Regions from separate parts of the Sphingomonas sp. DC5200-1 genome, predicted to be linked through region 3. Evidence: predicted binding sites of a transcription regulator. Region 3 holds the regulator's gene; each other region holds the start of a gene.

Region 1 (5,840 bases), on a different contig from region 3:
CCTGCGCTTCCAGCCCGCCGAGGACACGGGCCGGCGGGATGCGGGGCACGGGGCCGACGTCGACGATATTGGCGTGGACGTAATCGCCGAGTAGGTCGGCGTTGATCGTGTATTGGCCGATGCGCGCGAGGCGGACCGAGGCGTCGGCCTCGAACCCGTAATAGCGCGCGTCGCCCTGCTGATACTGGAAGCAGGGCAGACCCGACAGGTCGTCGGTGCGGGCGAGGCAGACGGCGGGGTCGACGCGGTTTTCCGAAATGTAGTTGGTGAACCAGTTGTAATAGGCCGAGGCGTCGAGGCTGAAGCCGTCGCCGTGCGCGTGCAGCGTCGCCTCTAGGCCCCAGCTCTTTTCCAGGCTGAAGTTCGGGTTGCCGAGCTCATAGGCCTGGGTGCCGGCGTGCGGGCCGTTGGCCAGCAACTCCTCCGCCGAGGGCGCACGTTCGGTGCGGGACCCATTGAGGCCGATGCGCACCCCATCGGCGATCGCATAGGACGCACCGATCGAGCCGGACAGCGCCTCGAAATGGCGCTTGCCCCCGAAGAAGCGATCGTTGCCCACCGGCACGCGGCCGGCGACGTCGGTCAGCTCGTAGCGCAGGCCGCCCTCGGCGCGGAACGGGCCGTTGGCATATTGTTGCAGCGTGAAGAAGCCGGTCTGGTTGGTCTCGTTCTTGGGCAGGAAGGCTTCGTCGCCGACGACGTTGAAGATGCGGTTGAAATATTGAACGCCGCTGGCGCCCTGCCAGCCGCCGCGATTGGCCTGGACCAGCTCGAGACGCCCTTCGAGGCCCTTGTTGTAGAAGGCAGTGCCGACGCTGCCGTCCTCCTCCAGTTCGAAGTGGCGGTAGTTCGCCTGGCCGGCGCGGACGCGGATCTTCTCGAGGACGCTGCCGCCGGTCTGCACCTCGCCGCGCAGGTCGACGCGGTTCTGGACGACGGAGAGGCGCGGGGCTTCCTGTTCCTGACCCACCGCGGTCGCGTAGCGGATGGGGACGCCGTACAGGCTGTCATAATGGCTGTACGACACGCCCAGATTGCCGGTGTCGGTGATGATCGATGCGCCGGCACCCGCGGTCCACGTCTCCGACGCCGAATTGGGCAGGCGGTTCCGCAGCGCGGCCGAGGCGGCGAAGTCGATCGGTTCGTCGGTATCCTGCGGCAGGCCGACCTGGCTGAGTGCGGCGGCACGGGCGGCGGGAGAGAGGATGTAGCCGCGGCCGGTGCGCAGGTCGTTCGATTTCAGGTACGATCCGTCGGCGTGCAGCACGATGTTCTTGGTGACCGCGACATCGCCCGCAGCGCCGCCCGACCGCTCGGTCGCCGCCGAGCCGTAGGCAGCGATGCCGTTTAGGCGGTAGCCGTTTTCGGGCACGGTGCGCGGAATGCGCGTGTCGATGACGTTGACGACGCCGCCGACCGCGGACGATCCGAACAGCAAGGCGGACGGGCCGCGCAGCACCTCGACCCGCTCGGCGAGCAGCGGATCGATGATGACGGCATGGTCGACGCTGGTGTTGCTGACGTCGATCGCGCCGATACCGTCGGTCAGCACGCGGATCCGGTCGCCCTGGAAGCCGCGCAGGATGGGGCGCGAGGCGCTGGGGCCGAACGAGGTCGCGGACACGCCGGGCTGGCGGGCGAGCGTTTCGCCGATCGTCGGGCGCAATTCGCGGGTCAGCTGCTCGCCCGACAGGACGGTGGTGCCCTGCAATACGTCGCGCTCGCTCTGCGGTACGGCAGCGGTGACGATGATGTCCTTGCCCTGCGGTGCGGCTTCGGGGGCGCCGGTCTGGGCGAAGGCGGGACTGGCGAGCAGGCTGGCGCCGGCGAGCAGGAAGGTGCGCATGGATACTCCGCGTAAGAACAGGCCCGGACCCGGGCGTTGTGCAACTGCGAAGCGTCTGTGCGACGTGATACGTTATATCAAGATGAAATCGGTGTGGCGGTGCGGTTACGTCAGCACTATGGCCCCGATGCTACAGGCTGGTGCGAACGTTGAGCAGCTCGGGGAAGAATCGCTGTTCCACCACGCGCGTCAGATAGGGGACGCCCGCGGTGCCGCCGGTGCCGGTTTTGAAGCCGATGACGCGCTCCACCGTCTTCAGATGGCCGAACCGCCACAGCTGCACGTGATATTCGAGGTCCACCAGCTTTTCGGCGAGTGCGTACAGATCCCAATGGTCGTTGGGATGGCCGTAGATCGTCGCCCAGCAGGCTTCGACGTCGGGCGACGGGGGGACGCTTTGGGCAAAGTCGCGCTCCAGCCGGTCGGCGGGGATCGGCAGGCCGCGGCGCGCGAGCAGGCGCAACGCCTCGTCATACAGGCTGGGGCGGGCGAGTTCGTCGGACAGGCGGGCGCGGACGTCGCCTTCGTCGAACACGTCGACCATCGCCGGATTGCGATTGCCCATCACGAATTCCAGGCTGCGATATTGGTCGGACTGGAAGCCCGAGCTCGACCCCAATTTGCCGCGCATCGCGGCGTAATCGGCGGGGGTCATCGTCGCCAGCACCTCCCACGACTGGATCAGCTGCGCCTGGATGCGGCTGACCCGTGCCATCATCTTGAGCGCCGCCGCGACGTCATCCGCAGCGATCCGCCGCCGCGCCTCGCCCAATTCGTGCAGGCACAATTTCATCCAGAGTTCGGACGCCTGGTGGATGGTGATGAACAACAGTTCGTCATGGACGCCGCTCAACGGGCTCTGCACGTCGAGCAGTTCGGGCAGGCGCAGATAGCTGCGATAGGTGATCGTCATGGCGAGAGCGTAGCGCAGCCTGACTCAGGCTTCCAGCAACACCAGCAGCTCCAGCCGGGTGCCGTGTGCGTCCCGACGCACCGCCAAGTCGGCGACCAGCCGGCCGGGCGCGGAGACCTCCTCCTCCGGCAAGGCCGCGAACCAGGCGGTCGCGTCGCCATCAACCGTCACCGCCATGGTCAGGCGATAGCCAACGAAGGTGGCGCTGGACCAGGGCGTTTCCGAAAAGTCACTAAAAGTCGCACCGACGCCATAGTTTCGCGCACTGCGTTCCAAGGATTTCAACAGCCTGGCATGCGGGTCGTGGCCACGGCTCATGCGCGCCGCTCCGCCATGAAGCGTTCGATGCGATGTTCCAGATCCTGGCCGACGATCCGGCCGCGCATCATGTCGGTCACGAGCCGGGGATCGTTGACCGTCCGCCGCCCGAACTCGCTGCGCGACATCTTGGTTACGCGCAGATAGCGATCGATCTTCAACAGCAGGCACATCCATCTCCCTCCCGAGTCCGCGAGTCATGTTCCTCATATGTTCTCATTGTCGCGTCTTGTCTAGGAAATTTTCCTACGCTAGTGTTGCGCCGTGGAGCAGGACGATCCGAGGGGGCGATTGAAGGCCCTGGCCGAGGCGCGGGGCGACAGCCTGGCGGCGCTGTCGGCGATGATCGGGCGCAACGCCGCCTATTTGCAGCAGTTCGTAACGCGCGGGTCGCCGCGACGGTTGGCGGACGACGACCGGCTGCGGTTGGCAACCTATTTCGGCGTGGACGAGGATGTGCTCGGCGGGCCGCAGCCGCGGCGGGCGTTCACGGTGCCGCGGCTGGACGTGGCGGCGTCGGCGGGGCCGGGTGCGCTGGTCGACAGCGAGATCGTGCTGGGGGCCGAGGCGCTCGATCCGGCGCTCGCCGCGCGACTGGGCCTGCGCGAGGGGCTGACGGGAATCGTGCGGGTGCGCGGCGATTCGATGGAGCCGGGGCTGATCGACGGCGACCTGATCGTGGTCGACCGGGCGCGGCGATCACCGGATGCGACGGGCGCGGTGTTCGTGCTGCGCGTCGACGATGCGGTGATGGTGAAGCGCGTGGCGCGCGGGCGGGGCGGGGTGACGATCAGCAGCGACAATCCGTCCGCGCCGCCGGTGCCCGAGGGGACGGTCGAGGTGATCGGCCGCGTCGTCTGGCTGATGCGCGCGCCGCGTTAGCGCTGTCGGTCGCGCAGCCAGACCGCGACGGCACCGGCAGCGCCGATCGCCAGTCCTGCCAGGAAGCCGATCGTCACCTGTCCCTGCATCAGCCCGATGGCGGTGCCGCCGATCGAGCAGAGGGCGATCAGGATGCCGCCCGCGGCGGAAGGAGGAGTGTCGGCCATGGTCGAGCCCTGCCACGTCCCGCGCCGGGACGCCAGCGTCCCCGCTCGGGACAGGCGGGACGGCAGGCCGCACAGGCATTTACCATCGGACGCGGCAGGCGCGCGCCAATCCGCCGACATTGGCACGGCGATTGTAGATACGACCGGTGCCGCGTTCGCTTGAGGAGTTTTTCGCTTATGGTCGCTTTGTATGTCGTCGATGCGCAACAGGTCGCCGAGGCGGCCGAGCTGATCGCGACGTTCGGCGATCATGCCCCGGTGGAGGCCGCGATCCGCGCGGGCCATATGCGCGACATCGGCAACCACGTGCATTTCTGCCGCTGGCGTCAGACCGAGCGGCTGGTGGAGCTGCTGGCGTCGGACGAGGTGGTCGGTACGGTCCACTGAGGGCGGGCCGCGCGGGATTCGGGCTGCCGGCGCATGACGTCATCCGCCCGACAGTGTTTTGTCATGTGGGCGCTGCGATCCTCAGCAGATGGAGCAGCGCAAGGACAGGTGGCGGACGCCGTTGAGCTTGGGGAGCGCCGCCGTGGGTTTCGCCATCGCGCGGCTGGCGTTCAATAACGTCTGCCTTATCAAGCGGCATGACCTTATCCTGTTGGCGGCCGTGACGGCGCCGTCGATTGTGCTCGATGTCTATCGGCTGGTACGCCAGCGCTGGCCCGTAACAGCCAAATAGCATCGCCGGCGTGTGGGCGGGGGTACGTGCGAACGCAGGAGCACAAGCCCGGCGAGACGCCGTCTCATGGGCTGCGCAACTCTGGGCTTCGGCGTCTGCATGCGTCCGGCCGGTTCCTCGCTGCGTCGGGTCGATCGGGATTCGCGCCGGTGTGGGACTTTTGCGCCGGGGCGCCGCGCGCTAGGACAGGCGCATGGTGTCGCGTTGGGGGTGGTTCGGGCTAGGCGCGACTGCCGCGTTCCTTGTTGCCGGATCGGCTGCGGCGCAGACCTTGCCCGCGGGGGATACGGCGCGTCCACCATCCGCGCCCACAACCGACGGTGGCGTGTCGCTCGATCCCAACGCCCCGCTCGCGGCATTGCCCGATATCGGGGTCGCGTGGCCCGAGTTGAAGCCCGACGCGACCGAGGCGGCCGCGACGCAGGCGACCGATGCGGCGGGCGAGCGGCGCTATGGCTGGCGGATCGAGGGGATCGATAGCGCCGCGACGCCGCTGCTGCGCCGCCGGTTCGAGGAATTGTCGACGCTGGCGGAGAATGACGGCAGCGCCGCCAATGCCGCGCAGCTCGACCGGCGTGCGCGCGAGGACGGCGACCTGCTGCGCACGTTGCTGCGCGGCGAGGGCTATTATGATGCGCGCGTCACGACGCGGATCGAACCGGGCGCCAAGCCGCAGGTCGTGCTCGCGGCCGAGCCGGGGACGCTCTATCGCTTCACCACGGTGACACTGGGCGGCGTCGGCGCGGCGGGGGACAAGGCGCCGGTGCTCGACAAGGCCTTCGGGGTGAAGGCGGACGACCCGGTCAACGCCGACGCGATCGTTGCGGGCACGACGCAATTGCGCGCGAAGGCGGGGCAGGCGGGCTTTCCCTTCGCCGACATCGGCGAGCCGCAGATCGTGGTGGATCATGCGACCAAGACCGCGACGCTCGACCTTGCCGTCGCGACCGGCAACGCGCGGCGGTTCGGGCGGATCGTCGCACTGCCCGGCAATCGGGTGTTCGACGCGGACCATGTGCAGGAGATTGCGCGCTT
Region 2 (5,840 bases), on a different contig from region 3:
CACAGGAAGGTCGCCGGGATGTTAAGATGCGCGTGGTCAGCATCGATCTGCGCGTAGGTTCCGTCGCCCCAGTCGCCAAACAGCGTATAGGTGACCACCACGGTGCCGTCATGGCCCGCCACCGACCAGCCATACGGATCGGTCCGCGTCAGCGCGAGCGGCCGCCCGCGCCCGTCCTTCGCCGACACCGCATAGACGTTCTTCGCGAATTCATGGATCGCATATCGCCCCGGCGACGAGCGCGCCATCTGCACGCGCAGCGGCCCCGCCGGCACGCCGCGGAACGTCGCGGTCACCTGCGCTTCGTGATGCACCGCATTGGGAAAGGACACGTCATACGCCACTGGCGCAGCCTCGCCCGGATCACCCGCCTGCTGCATCGCCAGCGCCTGCGCCGCGAGCTGGTCGGCGGTCTGCGCCCCGGCCGCGGCCATGGCCGGCCCTGCCATCGCCAGCGCGCCTGCCCCCAACACCGCTGCCGCCACCATCGCCCGCATACCCAACCCTTCCCTATTCGGCGGCGACGATGCCCGCCCGCGCTTTGCCCGCGCAACAAAAAAGGGGCCCCGCCGCAGCGGAGCCCCCCAGATATGCCGTCAATGACCCGCTTAGAAGCGGAACGACGCGCCCGCGCGATACTGGCGCCCGATCAGGCCGGCGTAATGCCAGGTGGTCAGGAAGTTCGGCGCGCTCGAATAGGCGGCCGGTGCGACCGGCGCCTTGGCGTCGAACACGTTCTTCACGTTCAGGAAGAAGGTGAACTTGTCGTTGACCTTCACCGTGCCGTTCAGATCGACGTTGATGAACGGGCTGACGTAGCAGAACGCCTGATTCTGTGGCGACGAACGCGTGTACAAATTGCCGTTGGCGCAATCGAGCGGCAGGCCCTGGTCTTCCGACACCGCCTTGATGCGGCTGACGTAGAACGCCGTCGCCGACAGCGAGTAATCGCCGAAGTCCAGCGTGTTCTGCCAGTTGCCGCGCCACGACGGCGTGCCGTTGCCCGACGACAGGTCGTACGGGCCCATCGTGCCGGCATAATGCTGCACACCCGCCGAGGTGACGAGGTTGTACTTGATGACGTGCGTCGCTTCGATGCGGCTGGTGAACTTGATCCCATCGCCCAACGGCACGGTCGCCGTAGCCGAGAAATCGATGCCCGAGGTCAGCGCATAGTTCGCGTTCACATACGGCACGTTGATGATGAGGACACGCGGCAGCGCGTTCGGGAACAGCGGATCGACCGCGTCGGTCGTGTTCACCGAATAGCCCTGGCCGACCCCGGCCACCGCGGTCTGCGCCGCGGCGAGGTTCGCTGAATTGTAATAGGCCGCGACCGCCTTGCCAAAGTCCGGACCGGTGACGATCAGGTTCTTCTTGCGGACGTTGTAATAATCGACCGTCAGGCTCAGCCAGCGTACCGGCTGGAAGATCACGCCGCCGGTGAAGCTGCGCGAGATTTCCGGCTGGAGGTTGGGGTTGCCTGCAAGGCCGCGGCCCAGATTGTAGTTGAGGTTATAGGGGTTGCCGTTCGCCGAGCACGACGCCGCCGTGCCGGTGCCGCCGTGCTGCAGGATGAAGTTACACGGCGGGGTCGTCGACACGAAGCCCGCATACTGGCTGCGCGGACCCGATTCGGCGAAGGTCGGCGCGCGGAAGCCCTCGGCATAGGTGCCACGGATCGCCAGTTCCTTGATCGGCGTGAACTTGACACCGACCTTCGGCGAGAAGTGGCTGAAACCTTCCGAATAATGGTCGTAGCGACCCGACACGTTCAGCTCGACCTGGTCGAGGATCGGCGCATCGGCTTCAAAATAGGCGGCCGACACGGTGTGCGACCCGAACGCCGAGGCGGTCGACAGGCCGTAGGTGTCCAGCGCGGCATTCTGGTTATTGTTCTCCAGCGTCTCGCGACGCACCTGCCCGCCGATGGCGAGCTGGAGTGGACCGCCCGGCAGGTCGGCGAGGCGTGCGGACAGCGACGCATCCAGCGCCGCCTGGGTCGAGAACGACGGCGTCACCTTGTTGGGCGAGATCGCGTTGCGCACCGCCGCGCTGTTCTGCGACGGGTTGACGAAATTGTACGACCCCGTGTTGATCGCCTGGGCGAGGCCCGCGATGTTGATCAGGCCGCGTTGCGTCAGCTGAATCTCGTCGCGTGCGTACACGCCCTCGACACGCCAGTTGTAACGGCCGTCGCCGAAATTGCCGTTCAGGCCTGCGGTGGCGCGGTACACCTCGTTCTTGCGATCGCTGCCGCCGGGGATGTCGCCGAACAGATAATAGATGCGCGCCGCGCCGTTGGTCGGATCGTTGGCGAACGCTGCCGCATAGGGGTTGTTCGGATTGAGCTGGCGGTTCGCCGCGGTCGCGCAATTGGTGCCCGCCGCGCAGATGTACACCGGCAGGACGATGCCGGGGTTGTTCGACGCGACCGACGGTGCGCCGCCGAACGGCTGCGTGTTGCGGATCGCCGAGGGCGTGCCGTTAATGCTGACATCACTGCGGCTGTAGCTGCCAGTGATATAGCCTTCGACGTTGTCGGCGATGCGGACGCTGACGCGGCCCTGCAGCGAGTAGCGCTCCTGCAGCGGCTGAATCTGGCGATACAGGTCGACCAGGTCGTACTTGCAGCCGGTGCCCTGCGCCGAACTGGTGGTGACGGCGAACGTGTCGCGCGCGCAGTTGGCCAGGCCCAGCGCGTCGTAGCGCGTGGTCAGCGGCGCGCCGACCTGGCCGGCGAGCGGGTTGTTGAGGTCGGTCTGGCGGACGCGCGTGACATAGGCGGTCGGGACGTTGACGGTCAGCGACTGGTCGGACGCGTTATTGTCCAGGCCGCCGATCGAGGTCAGGTCCTGCGTGTTGTATGGGAAGCCGCGGCTGTGGTTCGACACGCGGCCGTCGCGCTGATATTCGCCGTTCAGGTAGACGTTGAAGCCCTGGCGGTCATAATCGCCATAGCCCAGCGTTAGCTGCGCGCGCTGGTGGCTCGCATCGCCGCGCTCGGCGACGCCGCCCTCGACCAGGCCATCGATGCCGGTGAAGTGCTTCTTCAGGATCACGTTGACGACGCCGCCGATCGCATCCGCGCCGTAGGTCGACGATGCGCCATCCTTCAGCACTTCGATCCGGTCGACCAGGCTGAACGGGATCGAGTTGAGGTCGACATAGGCGTTATGGCCATCGTCGTTCAGCGGGAAATTGGCCGAGCGCAGCCCGTCGATCAGCACCAGCGTCGACGAGACGCCGAGGCCGCGCAGCGAAACCGCCGAACCGCCGGCCGAGAAGCCCGACTGGAAACCGGTGCCGATCGAGCCCGCGCTGTCCGCCGAGATCGAACGGATCGCGTCCGACGCGGTGGTGATGCCCGCCTTGGCCAGCGTGTCGCTGGTCAGCACGGTGACCGGCGACGGGGTTTCGGTGTCGGTGCGACGGAACAGCGAACCAGTGACGACGATGTCGCTCGCCTTGTCCTGATCGCTTGCGCCCTGCGTCGTGGTCGGATCGGTCTGCTGATCCTTGATCTCGAGCTGCGCGGGCGTCTGCGTCGCGGTCTGCGCGAACGCCGGAGCGGCCCCCAGTACCAGCGCCAGCGGCGTCGCCGCGGCGAGCAGAGCCGCCTTGCGCGTCACATCGAATCGAGCGATTTTCGTCACGTATATCCCCTTTGCAACGGCGCCGTTTTCGGTCGCCCCATGCGCATCAATTTGGAATGTCAGTCTTCTGGACTGCGTGACGCTTGTGTGACTGTCTTGCTCACGTAAAGCACGTACTGCTGACCTATTTCCGCTTTCAGCAACGTTGCGTTGCAAAACAGCCACAGCGAGTGGCGCTATGTTGCGCAGAAGGCCCGGTCACCGACCCCAAGTTGCCGCGACTGGCGGAATGCGGAAATGCCGCGCTCGCGTCTCCGTCGCGCGAGGCGATGGCGCACACGGACGCGCAGACTGATCGCTATCGCTCGCGGAGCTACATAGACATCATCGCGGTTGCAGCGTGGATGGTCCCGGCGCCATACAACCGGTCCCTATGTCGGACGGATAGCGCGCGCCGCGCAAAACCCCGCCGCGTCAGTCTTTCCGACTAAACAGCCGCCCCAGCATCGCCTCTGCCGCCTTGCCCACCGCATCGGCGATCGCCTGCGGGTCGGGCTGCGTCTGCGTCCCCTGCGGCGGGACGGGCGGCACCGGCGGGACAGGAGGCACCGGCGGCACGGGCGGCACCGGCGCCTCGGGCGGGCGCGGCGCGTCCGGCTTCGTGGCGCGCTCGGCGCGCCCCTTGGCCAGCGCCGCGGTCGCCGCGGCCGCCGCCATCGTCAGCCCCGCCGCCAGCATCTCGCGCCCCTGCGGGCTGTTCGCCTTCTCCAGCAGCGCCCCGCCCACCTCGCGCACCTCCTTGGGCAGCTTCACGCCCAGCACTTCCTTCGGAAGCTTCGCCTTCTTGTGCTTCTTGCCCATCGCGCAATCTCCTCGTGTGGCACAGACGTAAGACACCGCCGCCTTGCTTTCAATGTGGCTCGAAATCGCGCGCAAGCGTTCCTACCTGCCAGACTAGCATCAGAAACAGAACAGAAGTAGAACCCGCTTCATGCTGACCAAAATCTCCGTCCGCGGCGCGCGCGAGCACAATCTCAAGGACGTCGACGTCGACATCCCCCGCGACACGCTGACGGTCATCACCGGCCTGTCGGGGTCTGGCAAATCGAGCCTCGCCTTTGACACCATCTATGCCGAGGGGCAGCGCCGCTACGTCGAATCGCTGTCGGCCTATGCGCGCCAGTTCCTCGAGCTGATGCAGAAGCCCGACGTCGACCATATCGAGGGCCTGTCCCCCGCCATCTCGATCGAGCAGAAGACGACATCGCGCAACCCGCGCTCGACCGTCGCGACCGTCACCGAGATCTACGATTACATGCGCCTGCTCTGGGCGCGCGTCGGCATCCCCTATTCGCCCGCCACCGGCGAGCCGATCGCCGCGCAGACCGTCAGCCAGATGGTCGACCGCGTCATGGCGCTGCCCGAGGGCACGCGCCTGTACCTGCTCGCCCCCGTCGTGCGCGGGCGGAAGGGCGAATATCGCAAGGAACTCGCCGAATGGCAGAAGGCGGGCTTCACCCGCGTGCGCATCGACGGCACGATCCATGAGATCGACGAAGCCCCTGCGCTCGACAAGAAGTACAAGCACGATATCGAGATCGTCGTCGACCGCCTCGTCGTCCGCGCCGACGCCGCGACGCGGCTGGCCGAAAGCTTCGAAACCGCGCTGAAGCTCGCCGACGGCCTCGCTTATATCGACCCGGCCGATCCCGTCGAACCGCACACCCCCAAGTCCGAAGTCCTCGGCGACAACGCCCCCGCCGGCCGCATCGTGTTCAGCGAAAAGTTCGCCTGCCCGATCAGCGGCTTCACCATCGCCGAAATCGAGCCGCGCCTCTTCAGCTTCAACGCCCCCCAGGGCGCCTGCCCGGCGTGCGACGGCCTGGGCGAAAAGCTGCTGTTCGACGAAGACCTCGTCGTCCCCAATCACGACCTCAGCATCAAGAAGGGCGCCGTCGTCCCCTGGGCGAAGTCCAACCCGCCCAGCCCCTATTACATGCAGGTGCTCGGCTCCCTCGCGCGCGAATACAAGTTCGACCTCGATACGCCGTGGAAGGACCTCCACCCCGAAACGCAGGACGTCATCCTGTTCGGCACCAAGGGCAAGGCGGTCACGCTCACCTTCGTCGACGGCAAGAAGAGCTACGACGTCAAGAAACCGTTCGAGGGCGTGATCGGCAACCTCAACCGCCGCCTGCTCCAGACCGAGAGCGCGTGGATGCGCGAGGAGCTGGGCAAATACCA
Region 3 (5,840 bases):
CCCGCCACCCGCTCGCCGCCATCCGCGGCGGCGATCCGGCCTATAATGCCGCCGCACTGCGCCGCCTGCTCGATGGAGAGGCGGGCGCGTATCGCGACGCCGTGCTGCTCAATGCGGCGGCGGCGCTTGTCGTCGCCGACCACGCACCCAATCTCACTGCGGGCGCACAGGCCGCCGCCGAAGCGCTCGACGCCGGCCGCGCCGCCGCGCTCCTCGACCGCTGGATCGCCTACCGATGACCATTTTGTCCCGCATTATCGAAACCAAGCGCGCAGAGGTTGCCGCGCGCAAGGCGACGATCAGCCTCGCCGATCTCGACGCGCGCATCGCCGCGGTAACGAAGCCGCGCGGCTTCCGCGCCGCGCTCGACGCCAAATCCGGCCATGCGCTCATTGCCGAAATCAAGAAGGCCAGCCCGTCCAAGGGGCTGATCCGTGCCGATTTCGATCCGCCCGCCCATGCGCGCGCCTATCAGGCGGGTGGCGCGGCCTGCCTGTCGGTGCTCACCGACGAACAATGGTTCCAGGGCAGCGACGACTATCTGATCGCCGCGCGCGCCGCCTGCGACCTGCCCGTGATCCGCAAGGATTTCATGGTCGATCCCTGGCAGGCAACCGAAAGCCGCTCGATCGGCGCCGACGCCATCCTCATCATCGTTGCCGCACTGGACGACAATCAGATGGCGGAGATCGAGGCCTCGGCGCTCGATTGCGGCATGGACGTGCTAGTCGAGGTACATGACGAATCCGAACTGGACCGCGCGCTCCGCCTCAAGTCGCGGCTGATCGGCGTCAACAACCGCAATCTGCACGACTTCTCCGTCGACTTCGCCCGCACCTACGAGTTGGTCGGCAGGGCGCCAAAGGGCTACACCTTCGTTGCGGAAAGCGGCCTCGAAACCCGCGCCGATCTCGATGCGATGGCGGCGCATGGCGTGCGCTGCTTCCTGATCGGCGAGGCGCTGATGCGTGCCGACGACGTCGAGGCCGCGACGCGGGCCTTGGTCGGGTGAGCCGCCTGACCCATCTCGACGCCGACGGCGCCGCGCATATGGTCGATGTCGGCGATAAAGCCGTGACGCAGCGTCGCGCGGTCGCCACCGGCCGCATCGCCATCGCCCCCGACGCCCTGGCCGCGATCCGCGACGGCGCCGCGAAGAAGGGCGACGTGCTCGCCGTTGCCCGCGTCGCCGGGATCATGGCGGCGAAGAAGACCGCGGACCTCATCCCGCTCTGCCACCCCCTGCCGCTGACCCGCGTCACGCTCGATCTGACGCTCGACGATGCCGGCATCACCGCCACCGCGCTGACCGCCACCGACGGCAAGACCGGCGTCGAGATGGAGGCACTGACCGCCGTGTCGGTCGCACTGCTCACCATCTACGACATGGCGAAGGCGATGGACCGCGCGATGACGATCTCGGACATCCGCCTGCTCGAAAAGGCCGGCGGCGCGTCGGGCGACTGGCGCGCCTGACGCCATGGCGCTGCTCCCGATCGACGAAGCCCAGGCGCGGCTGTTCGCGCACGCCCCGCCGGTCGGGACCGAAACCGTGCCGCTGGCCGCCGCCGCGGGCCGCTGGGCGGCGGACGACATCGCCGCCCGCCGCACCCAGCCCGCCACCGACCTCTCGGCGATGGACGGCTATGCGATCCGCTTCGCCGATTTGCCCGGACCGTGGACGCTGATCGGCGAAAGCGCCGCCGGTCGCCCCTTTACCGGCACCGTCGGTCCTGGCGAAACCGCGCGCATCTTCACCGGCGCGGCCATGCCCGACGGCGCCGACACGGTGATGGTGCAGGAAGAGATCGACGCGGACGGCACCGCGATCCACCTGACCGGCGAAGGTCCGGCGACGCTCGGCCGCAACACCCGCCGCCGCGGCCTCGACTTTCACGCCGACGATCGCCTGATCGCGCGAGGCGAGCGGCTGACGCCCGCGCGCATCGCCGTCGCCGCGACCGGGGGTATCGGCTTGATCGCCGTCCACCGCCGGGTGCGCGTCGCTATCTGCGCCACGGGCGACGAGCTGGTCGATCCGGGCACCGGCGGCGACCCGAGCGCGCTGCCCGAATCGAATCGCGCGATGCTGACGGCGATGCTCGCCGACCTGCCGATCGAGCTGATCGACCTCGGCATCCTGCCCGATGATCTCGATCGCCTGCGCGATGCGTTCGCGCGCGTCGACGCCGACCTGCTCGTCACCACCGGCGGCGCGTCCGTGGGCGACCACGACCTCGTGCGCCCGGCGCTGGAGGCAGCGGGCGGCGTCATCGATTTCTGGCGGATCGCGCTGCGGCCGGGCAAGCCGATGATGGCGGGACGGCGCGGCGCGATGCAGGTGCTGGGCCTGCCGGGCAACCCGGTATCGGCCTTCGTCACCGCCCTGCTCTTCGTCAAACCGTTGATCGCGCACCTGTCCGGCGCTGCGAACCCGCTGCCGCGCAGCACGATGGCGATCCTGGGGGAAGACCTGCCCGCCAACGGCCCGCGCACCGATTATCTGCGCGCAGAGCTGCGCGACGGCCGCGCCTATGCCTCGACCATTCAGGACAGTTCGATGCTGCTGACGCTGGCGCGCTCGCATTGCCTGATCGTGCGGCCGGTCGGTGCCCCCGTCGCGCGCGTGGGCGACTCGGCGGAAATCCTCGTCATCGCTTGACGCCCCACGAATTGTTCCCTAGAAGTTCCGCGTCTGTTCTGACGGGGAAGGACCGCTTATGCTCACGCGCAAGCAGCACGAGCTTGTATGCTTCATCAACGACCGGCTCGAGGAGACGGGCATCTCACCGTCGTTCGAGGAGATGAAGGACGCGCTCGACCTCAAGTCCAAGTCCGGCGTCCACCGCCTGATCAGCGCGCTGGAGGAACGCAACTTCATCCGCCGCCTTCCCAACCGTGCGCGCGCGCTGGAAGTGCTGCGCATGCCGGAACGCTCCGAACGCAAGGCGCCTGAAACGCCCGCTCCCGCTGCGCCGCCGAGCGCGCCGGCCGCGGGCAATGTGCGTCCCGCCCCCTCGCCGGCGAACGACGTCGTCGAAATCCCGCTGCACGGCCGGATCGCCGCCGGCGTGCCGATCGAGGCGTTCGAAGGCAGTTCGATGCTCGCCGTCCCCGCGGCGTTGCTCGGCACCGGCGAACATTATGCGCTGGAGGTTTCCGGCGACTCGATGGTCGAGGCTGGTATTCTAGATGGCGACTATGCGCTGATCCGCCGTACCGACATCGCCCGCGATGGCGAGATCGTCGTTGCGTTGATCGAGGATAGCGAGGCGACACTCAAATATTTCCGTCGCGAAGGCGCGATGATCCGCCTCGATCCCGCCAACCGCGCCTATGAGCCGCAGCGCTACGTTCCCTCGCACGTCCGCGTGCAGGGCAAATTGTCGGGTATCCTGCGCCGCTACGACTGACGGGATTCCGGCGTGGTGGCGCGCCGCAAAACACGATCGTTCGTGAGACTTTTGTGACTTTCCAAACGGCGCCTTCTGCCTCCCGTCGAGGGCAGGGCATTCCGGCTTCCCGCTGATTGCGTGCTTGAAAGTCCTTAAATATCGGATGTTTAGACACGGGCATCATTGCGAGCGCAGCGAAGCAATGACGGATTGACCCGAACTCGTGCCGCTACGGGAAGCAGCGCCCCGTCGCAAAGGCTCAGACCGAGACCAGCGCTCGAGCTGAGGTCATCGCGGAGGCATGGCCGTCGGGATATCGTCCGGCCGAGGCGGGGCGACCTTGGCTCCCACCAACCATGGATGCCGATCCCCTGGCTGCGTCACGGTCCGCACACGCCCGCTCGCCAGGGTCAGCATGACCCCGCCGGTACGCCGCAGCACGGGCGCGTCTAGCCGCAGCCAGCGCGGCCGGCACGCCCGCGGCAGCCGCCGGTCGCTCACCACGACGTCCGCCCTCCCGCAGGCCGCGACCACATCCCGCCATGCCAGTTGGTAGCCGCTGCGGGTTGCCAGGACGCGGAACGACTGCCCTCCCCCGTCCCGCAGGACCGCCACGCACGCATCGCGGCTGCACCGGGCCTCCGGCAGATCGTCGAGCAGCCACGGCTCGCCATCGGTCCCGCCATTTTCGGCGAGCATCGCCCGCGTATAGTCCCCGGCGCGGTCGCGCAGCAGCGCCAGCCGGCCACCCAGCCGGATCGCCATATGCCGCCCGTCCCCCGTCACCAGCAGATCGGGTGGCGGGGTCGACGCCGCCCAGGCGGCACCGGCGACGACCGGCAGCACGCCGATCCAGCGCATCCGCGTACTCCACAGCGCCAGCCACAGCCCACCGGCGACCATCGACAGAAACGCCCCCAGCGGCATCGACGACACCACCAGAGACGCGCCCGGCGCATCCGCCACGACATGCGCCAGCCACAGCAGCCCGCGCAGCGCCCCATCGGTCAACCACCACACGGGCCCGCCCAGCCCGACCGTGTCCAGCACCAACGCCCCCGCCTCCAGCGGCATGACGACGAACGTCGTCAGCGGGATGGCGACGATATTGGCCGCAGCCCCATACAGGCCCGCCTTGTGGAAGTGATAGATTGCGATCGGCATCAGCGCCGCCTCCACCACCACGCCCGTCAGCAGCAGCGACCCAAGCCCGCGTAGCAGACGGCGTGCGCGCGCTTCCTCACGCGGCTCGAACCACCCGCGCACCCGCGGATGCTCGTGCAGCGCAACGATCGCCACGATCGCGGCGAACGACAGCTGGAAGCTTGGCCCCACCAGCGCTTCCGGCCGCACCGCGAGCACGACCATCGCGCCGGCCGCAACCAGCCGCAGCGTCATCGCCTCCCGCCCCATCGCCAGCGCCGCCAGCACGAGCAGCGCGGCGACGCACGATCGGATCGTGGGCACCTGGGATCCGGTGAGCAACGTATAGCCGATGGCGGCCAACGCCCCCATCCCCGCCGCGACCAACGGCAACCGGACGCGGATGGCGAGCCATGGCCACAGCGCGAGCAGCCGCAACGTGACGAACATCGTCGCCGCCACCGCCGCGGTGATGTGCAGCCCGCTGACCGACAGCAGATGCGCGAGGCCCGCCCGCCGCATCGCCTCCGCATCGCGCTCGCTGATCGCACCCTCGTCCCCGGTCGCCAGCGCCGCCGCAATGCCGCCCCGGCTCCCCCCCAGCCGATCGGTGATATGCGCGGTCAGGCGTCGCCGCAGGCTGCCCTCCGCCGCGCCGGGCGACACCAGCTCCACCGGCGCGAACCCCCGACCGGTCGCGCCAATCCCGGCAAACCACGCCGCCCGCGCAAAATCATACGCTCCCGGCACTGACGCCGCGGCCGGAGGCATCAACCGCGCCCGCAGCCGGATTCGCGCCGCCTCACCCAGCCCCCTCGGCACATCATCGGTCGCCAGGTTGATCCGCACCCGCGGTGGCAGTCCGATCCCCGGATCGCTCTCGATCGTCAGCCGCACCAGATCGCGCGCGACGAGCGCCTCCATCCCGACCACCCGGCCGGTCACGACGGCGACGACCGGCCGCGCCAGCACCGGGGCCGCGACCTGCTCCGCGCGCCACCACGCGGTCGCCACGCCCGCAGCCATCAGAACACCGCCGACAGCGACGCTATGCGCCGCCCGCCCGCCCCGCCCGATCGCCGCCGCAGCGCAGGCCATGGCCAGTGCCGCCAGTATCGCCGCGATCCACTGGTTCGGGTCGGGCATCAGGAACCAGCCGCCAGCGCCCGTCCCAAACGCCACCGGCACCCATAAAGCAATCCGATCGCGTTCCGCGTGCAGCCACGCTTCCACACGATCGCGCAACCGATGCCACCCCTGGGGCATTTGAAGGCGCACGGAGCGCGTGCTAGAGGCCGCGGC

Evidence for each region. The regulator LexA, encoded in region 3, represses DNA repair genes until DNA is damaged. The targets are predictions, from matches to a motif close to GTTCCNCNCTTGTTCT.
Region 1: the regulator LexA is predicted to act here: its motif matches at 3,279-3,294, upstream of ACP7A3_RS18795 (S24 family peptidase).
Region 2: the regulator LexA is predicted to act here: its motif matches at 4,565-4,580, upstream of uvrA (excinuclease ABC subunit UvrA).

The regions. Positions count from the first base shown of each region.
Region 1 is NZ_JAFCVW010000013.1:43,281-49,120, forward strand. It holds gene ACP7A3_RS18775 (TonB-dependent receptor) at 1-1,846, opposite strand, end outside; gene ACP7A3_RS18780 (tryptophan 2,3-dioxygenase) at 1,977-2,759, opposite strand; gene ACP7A3_RS18785 (hypothetical protein) at 2,784-3,077, opposite strand; gene ACP7A3_RS18790 (hypothetical protein) at 3,074-3,250, opposite strand; gene ACP7A3_RS18795 (S24 family peptidase) at 3,369-3,959, shown strand; gene ACP7A3_RS18800 (hypothetical protein) at 3,956-4,126, opposite strand; gene ACP7A3_RS18805 (hypothetical protein) at 4,304-4,513, shown strand; gene ACP7A3_RS18810 (hypothetical protein) at 4,656-4,805, shown strand; gene ACP7A3_RS18815 (autotransporter assembly complex protein TamA) at 4,999-5,840, shown strand, end outside.
Region 2 is NZ_JAFCVW010000003.1:138,229-144,068, reverse strand. It holds gene ACP7A3_RS06935 (M61 family metallopeptidase) at 1-497, opposite strand, end outside; gene ACP7A3_RS06930 (TonB-dependent receptor domain-containing protein) at 609-3,656, opposite strand; gene ACP7A3_RS06925 (hypothetical protein) at 4,071-4,457, opposite strand; gene uvrA (excinuclease ABC subunit UvrA) at 4,588-5,840, shown strand, end outside.
Region 3 is NZ_JAFCVW010000005.1:402,787-408,626, reverse strand. It holds gene trpD (anthranilate phosphoribosyltransferase) at 1-239, shown strand, start outside; gene trpC (indole-3-glycerol phosphate synthase TrpC) at 236-1,012, shown strand; gene moaC (cyclic pyranopterin monophosphate synthase MoaC) at 1,009-1,476, shown strand; gene ACP7A3_RS13685 (molybdopterin molybdotransferase MoeA) at 1,481-2,662, shown strand; gene lexA (transcriptional repressor LexA) at 2,721-3,413, shown strand; gene ACP7A3_RS13675 (ComEC/Rec2 family competence protein) at 3,684-5,804, opposite strand.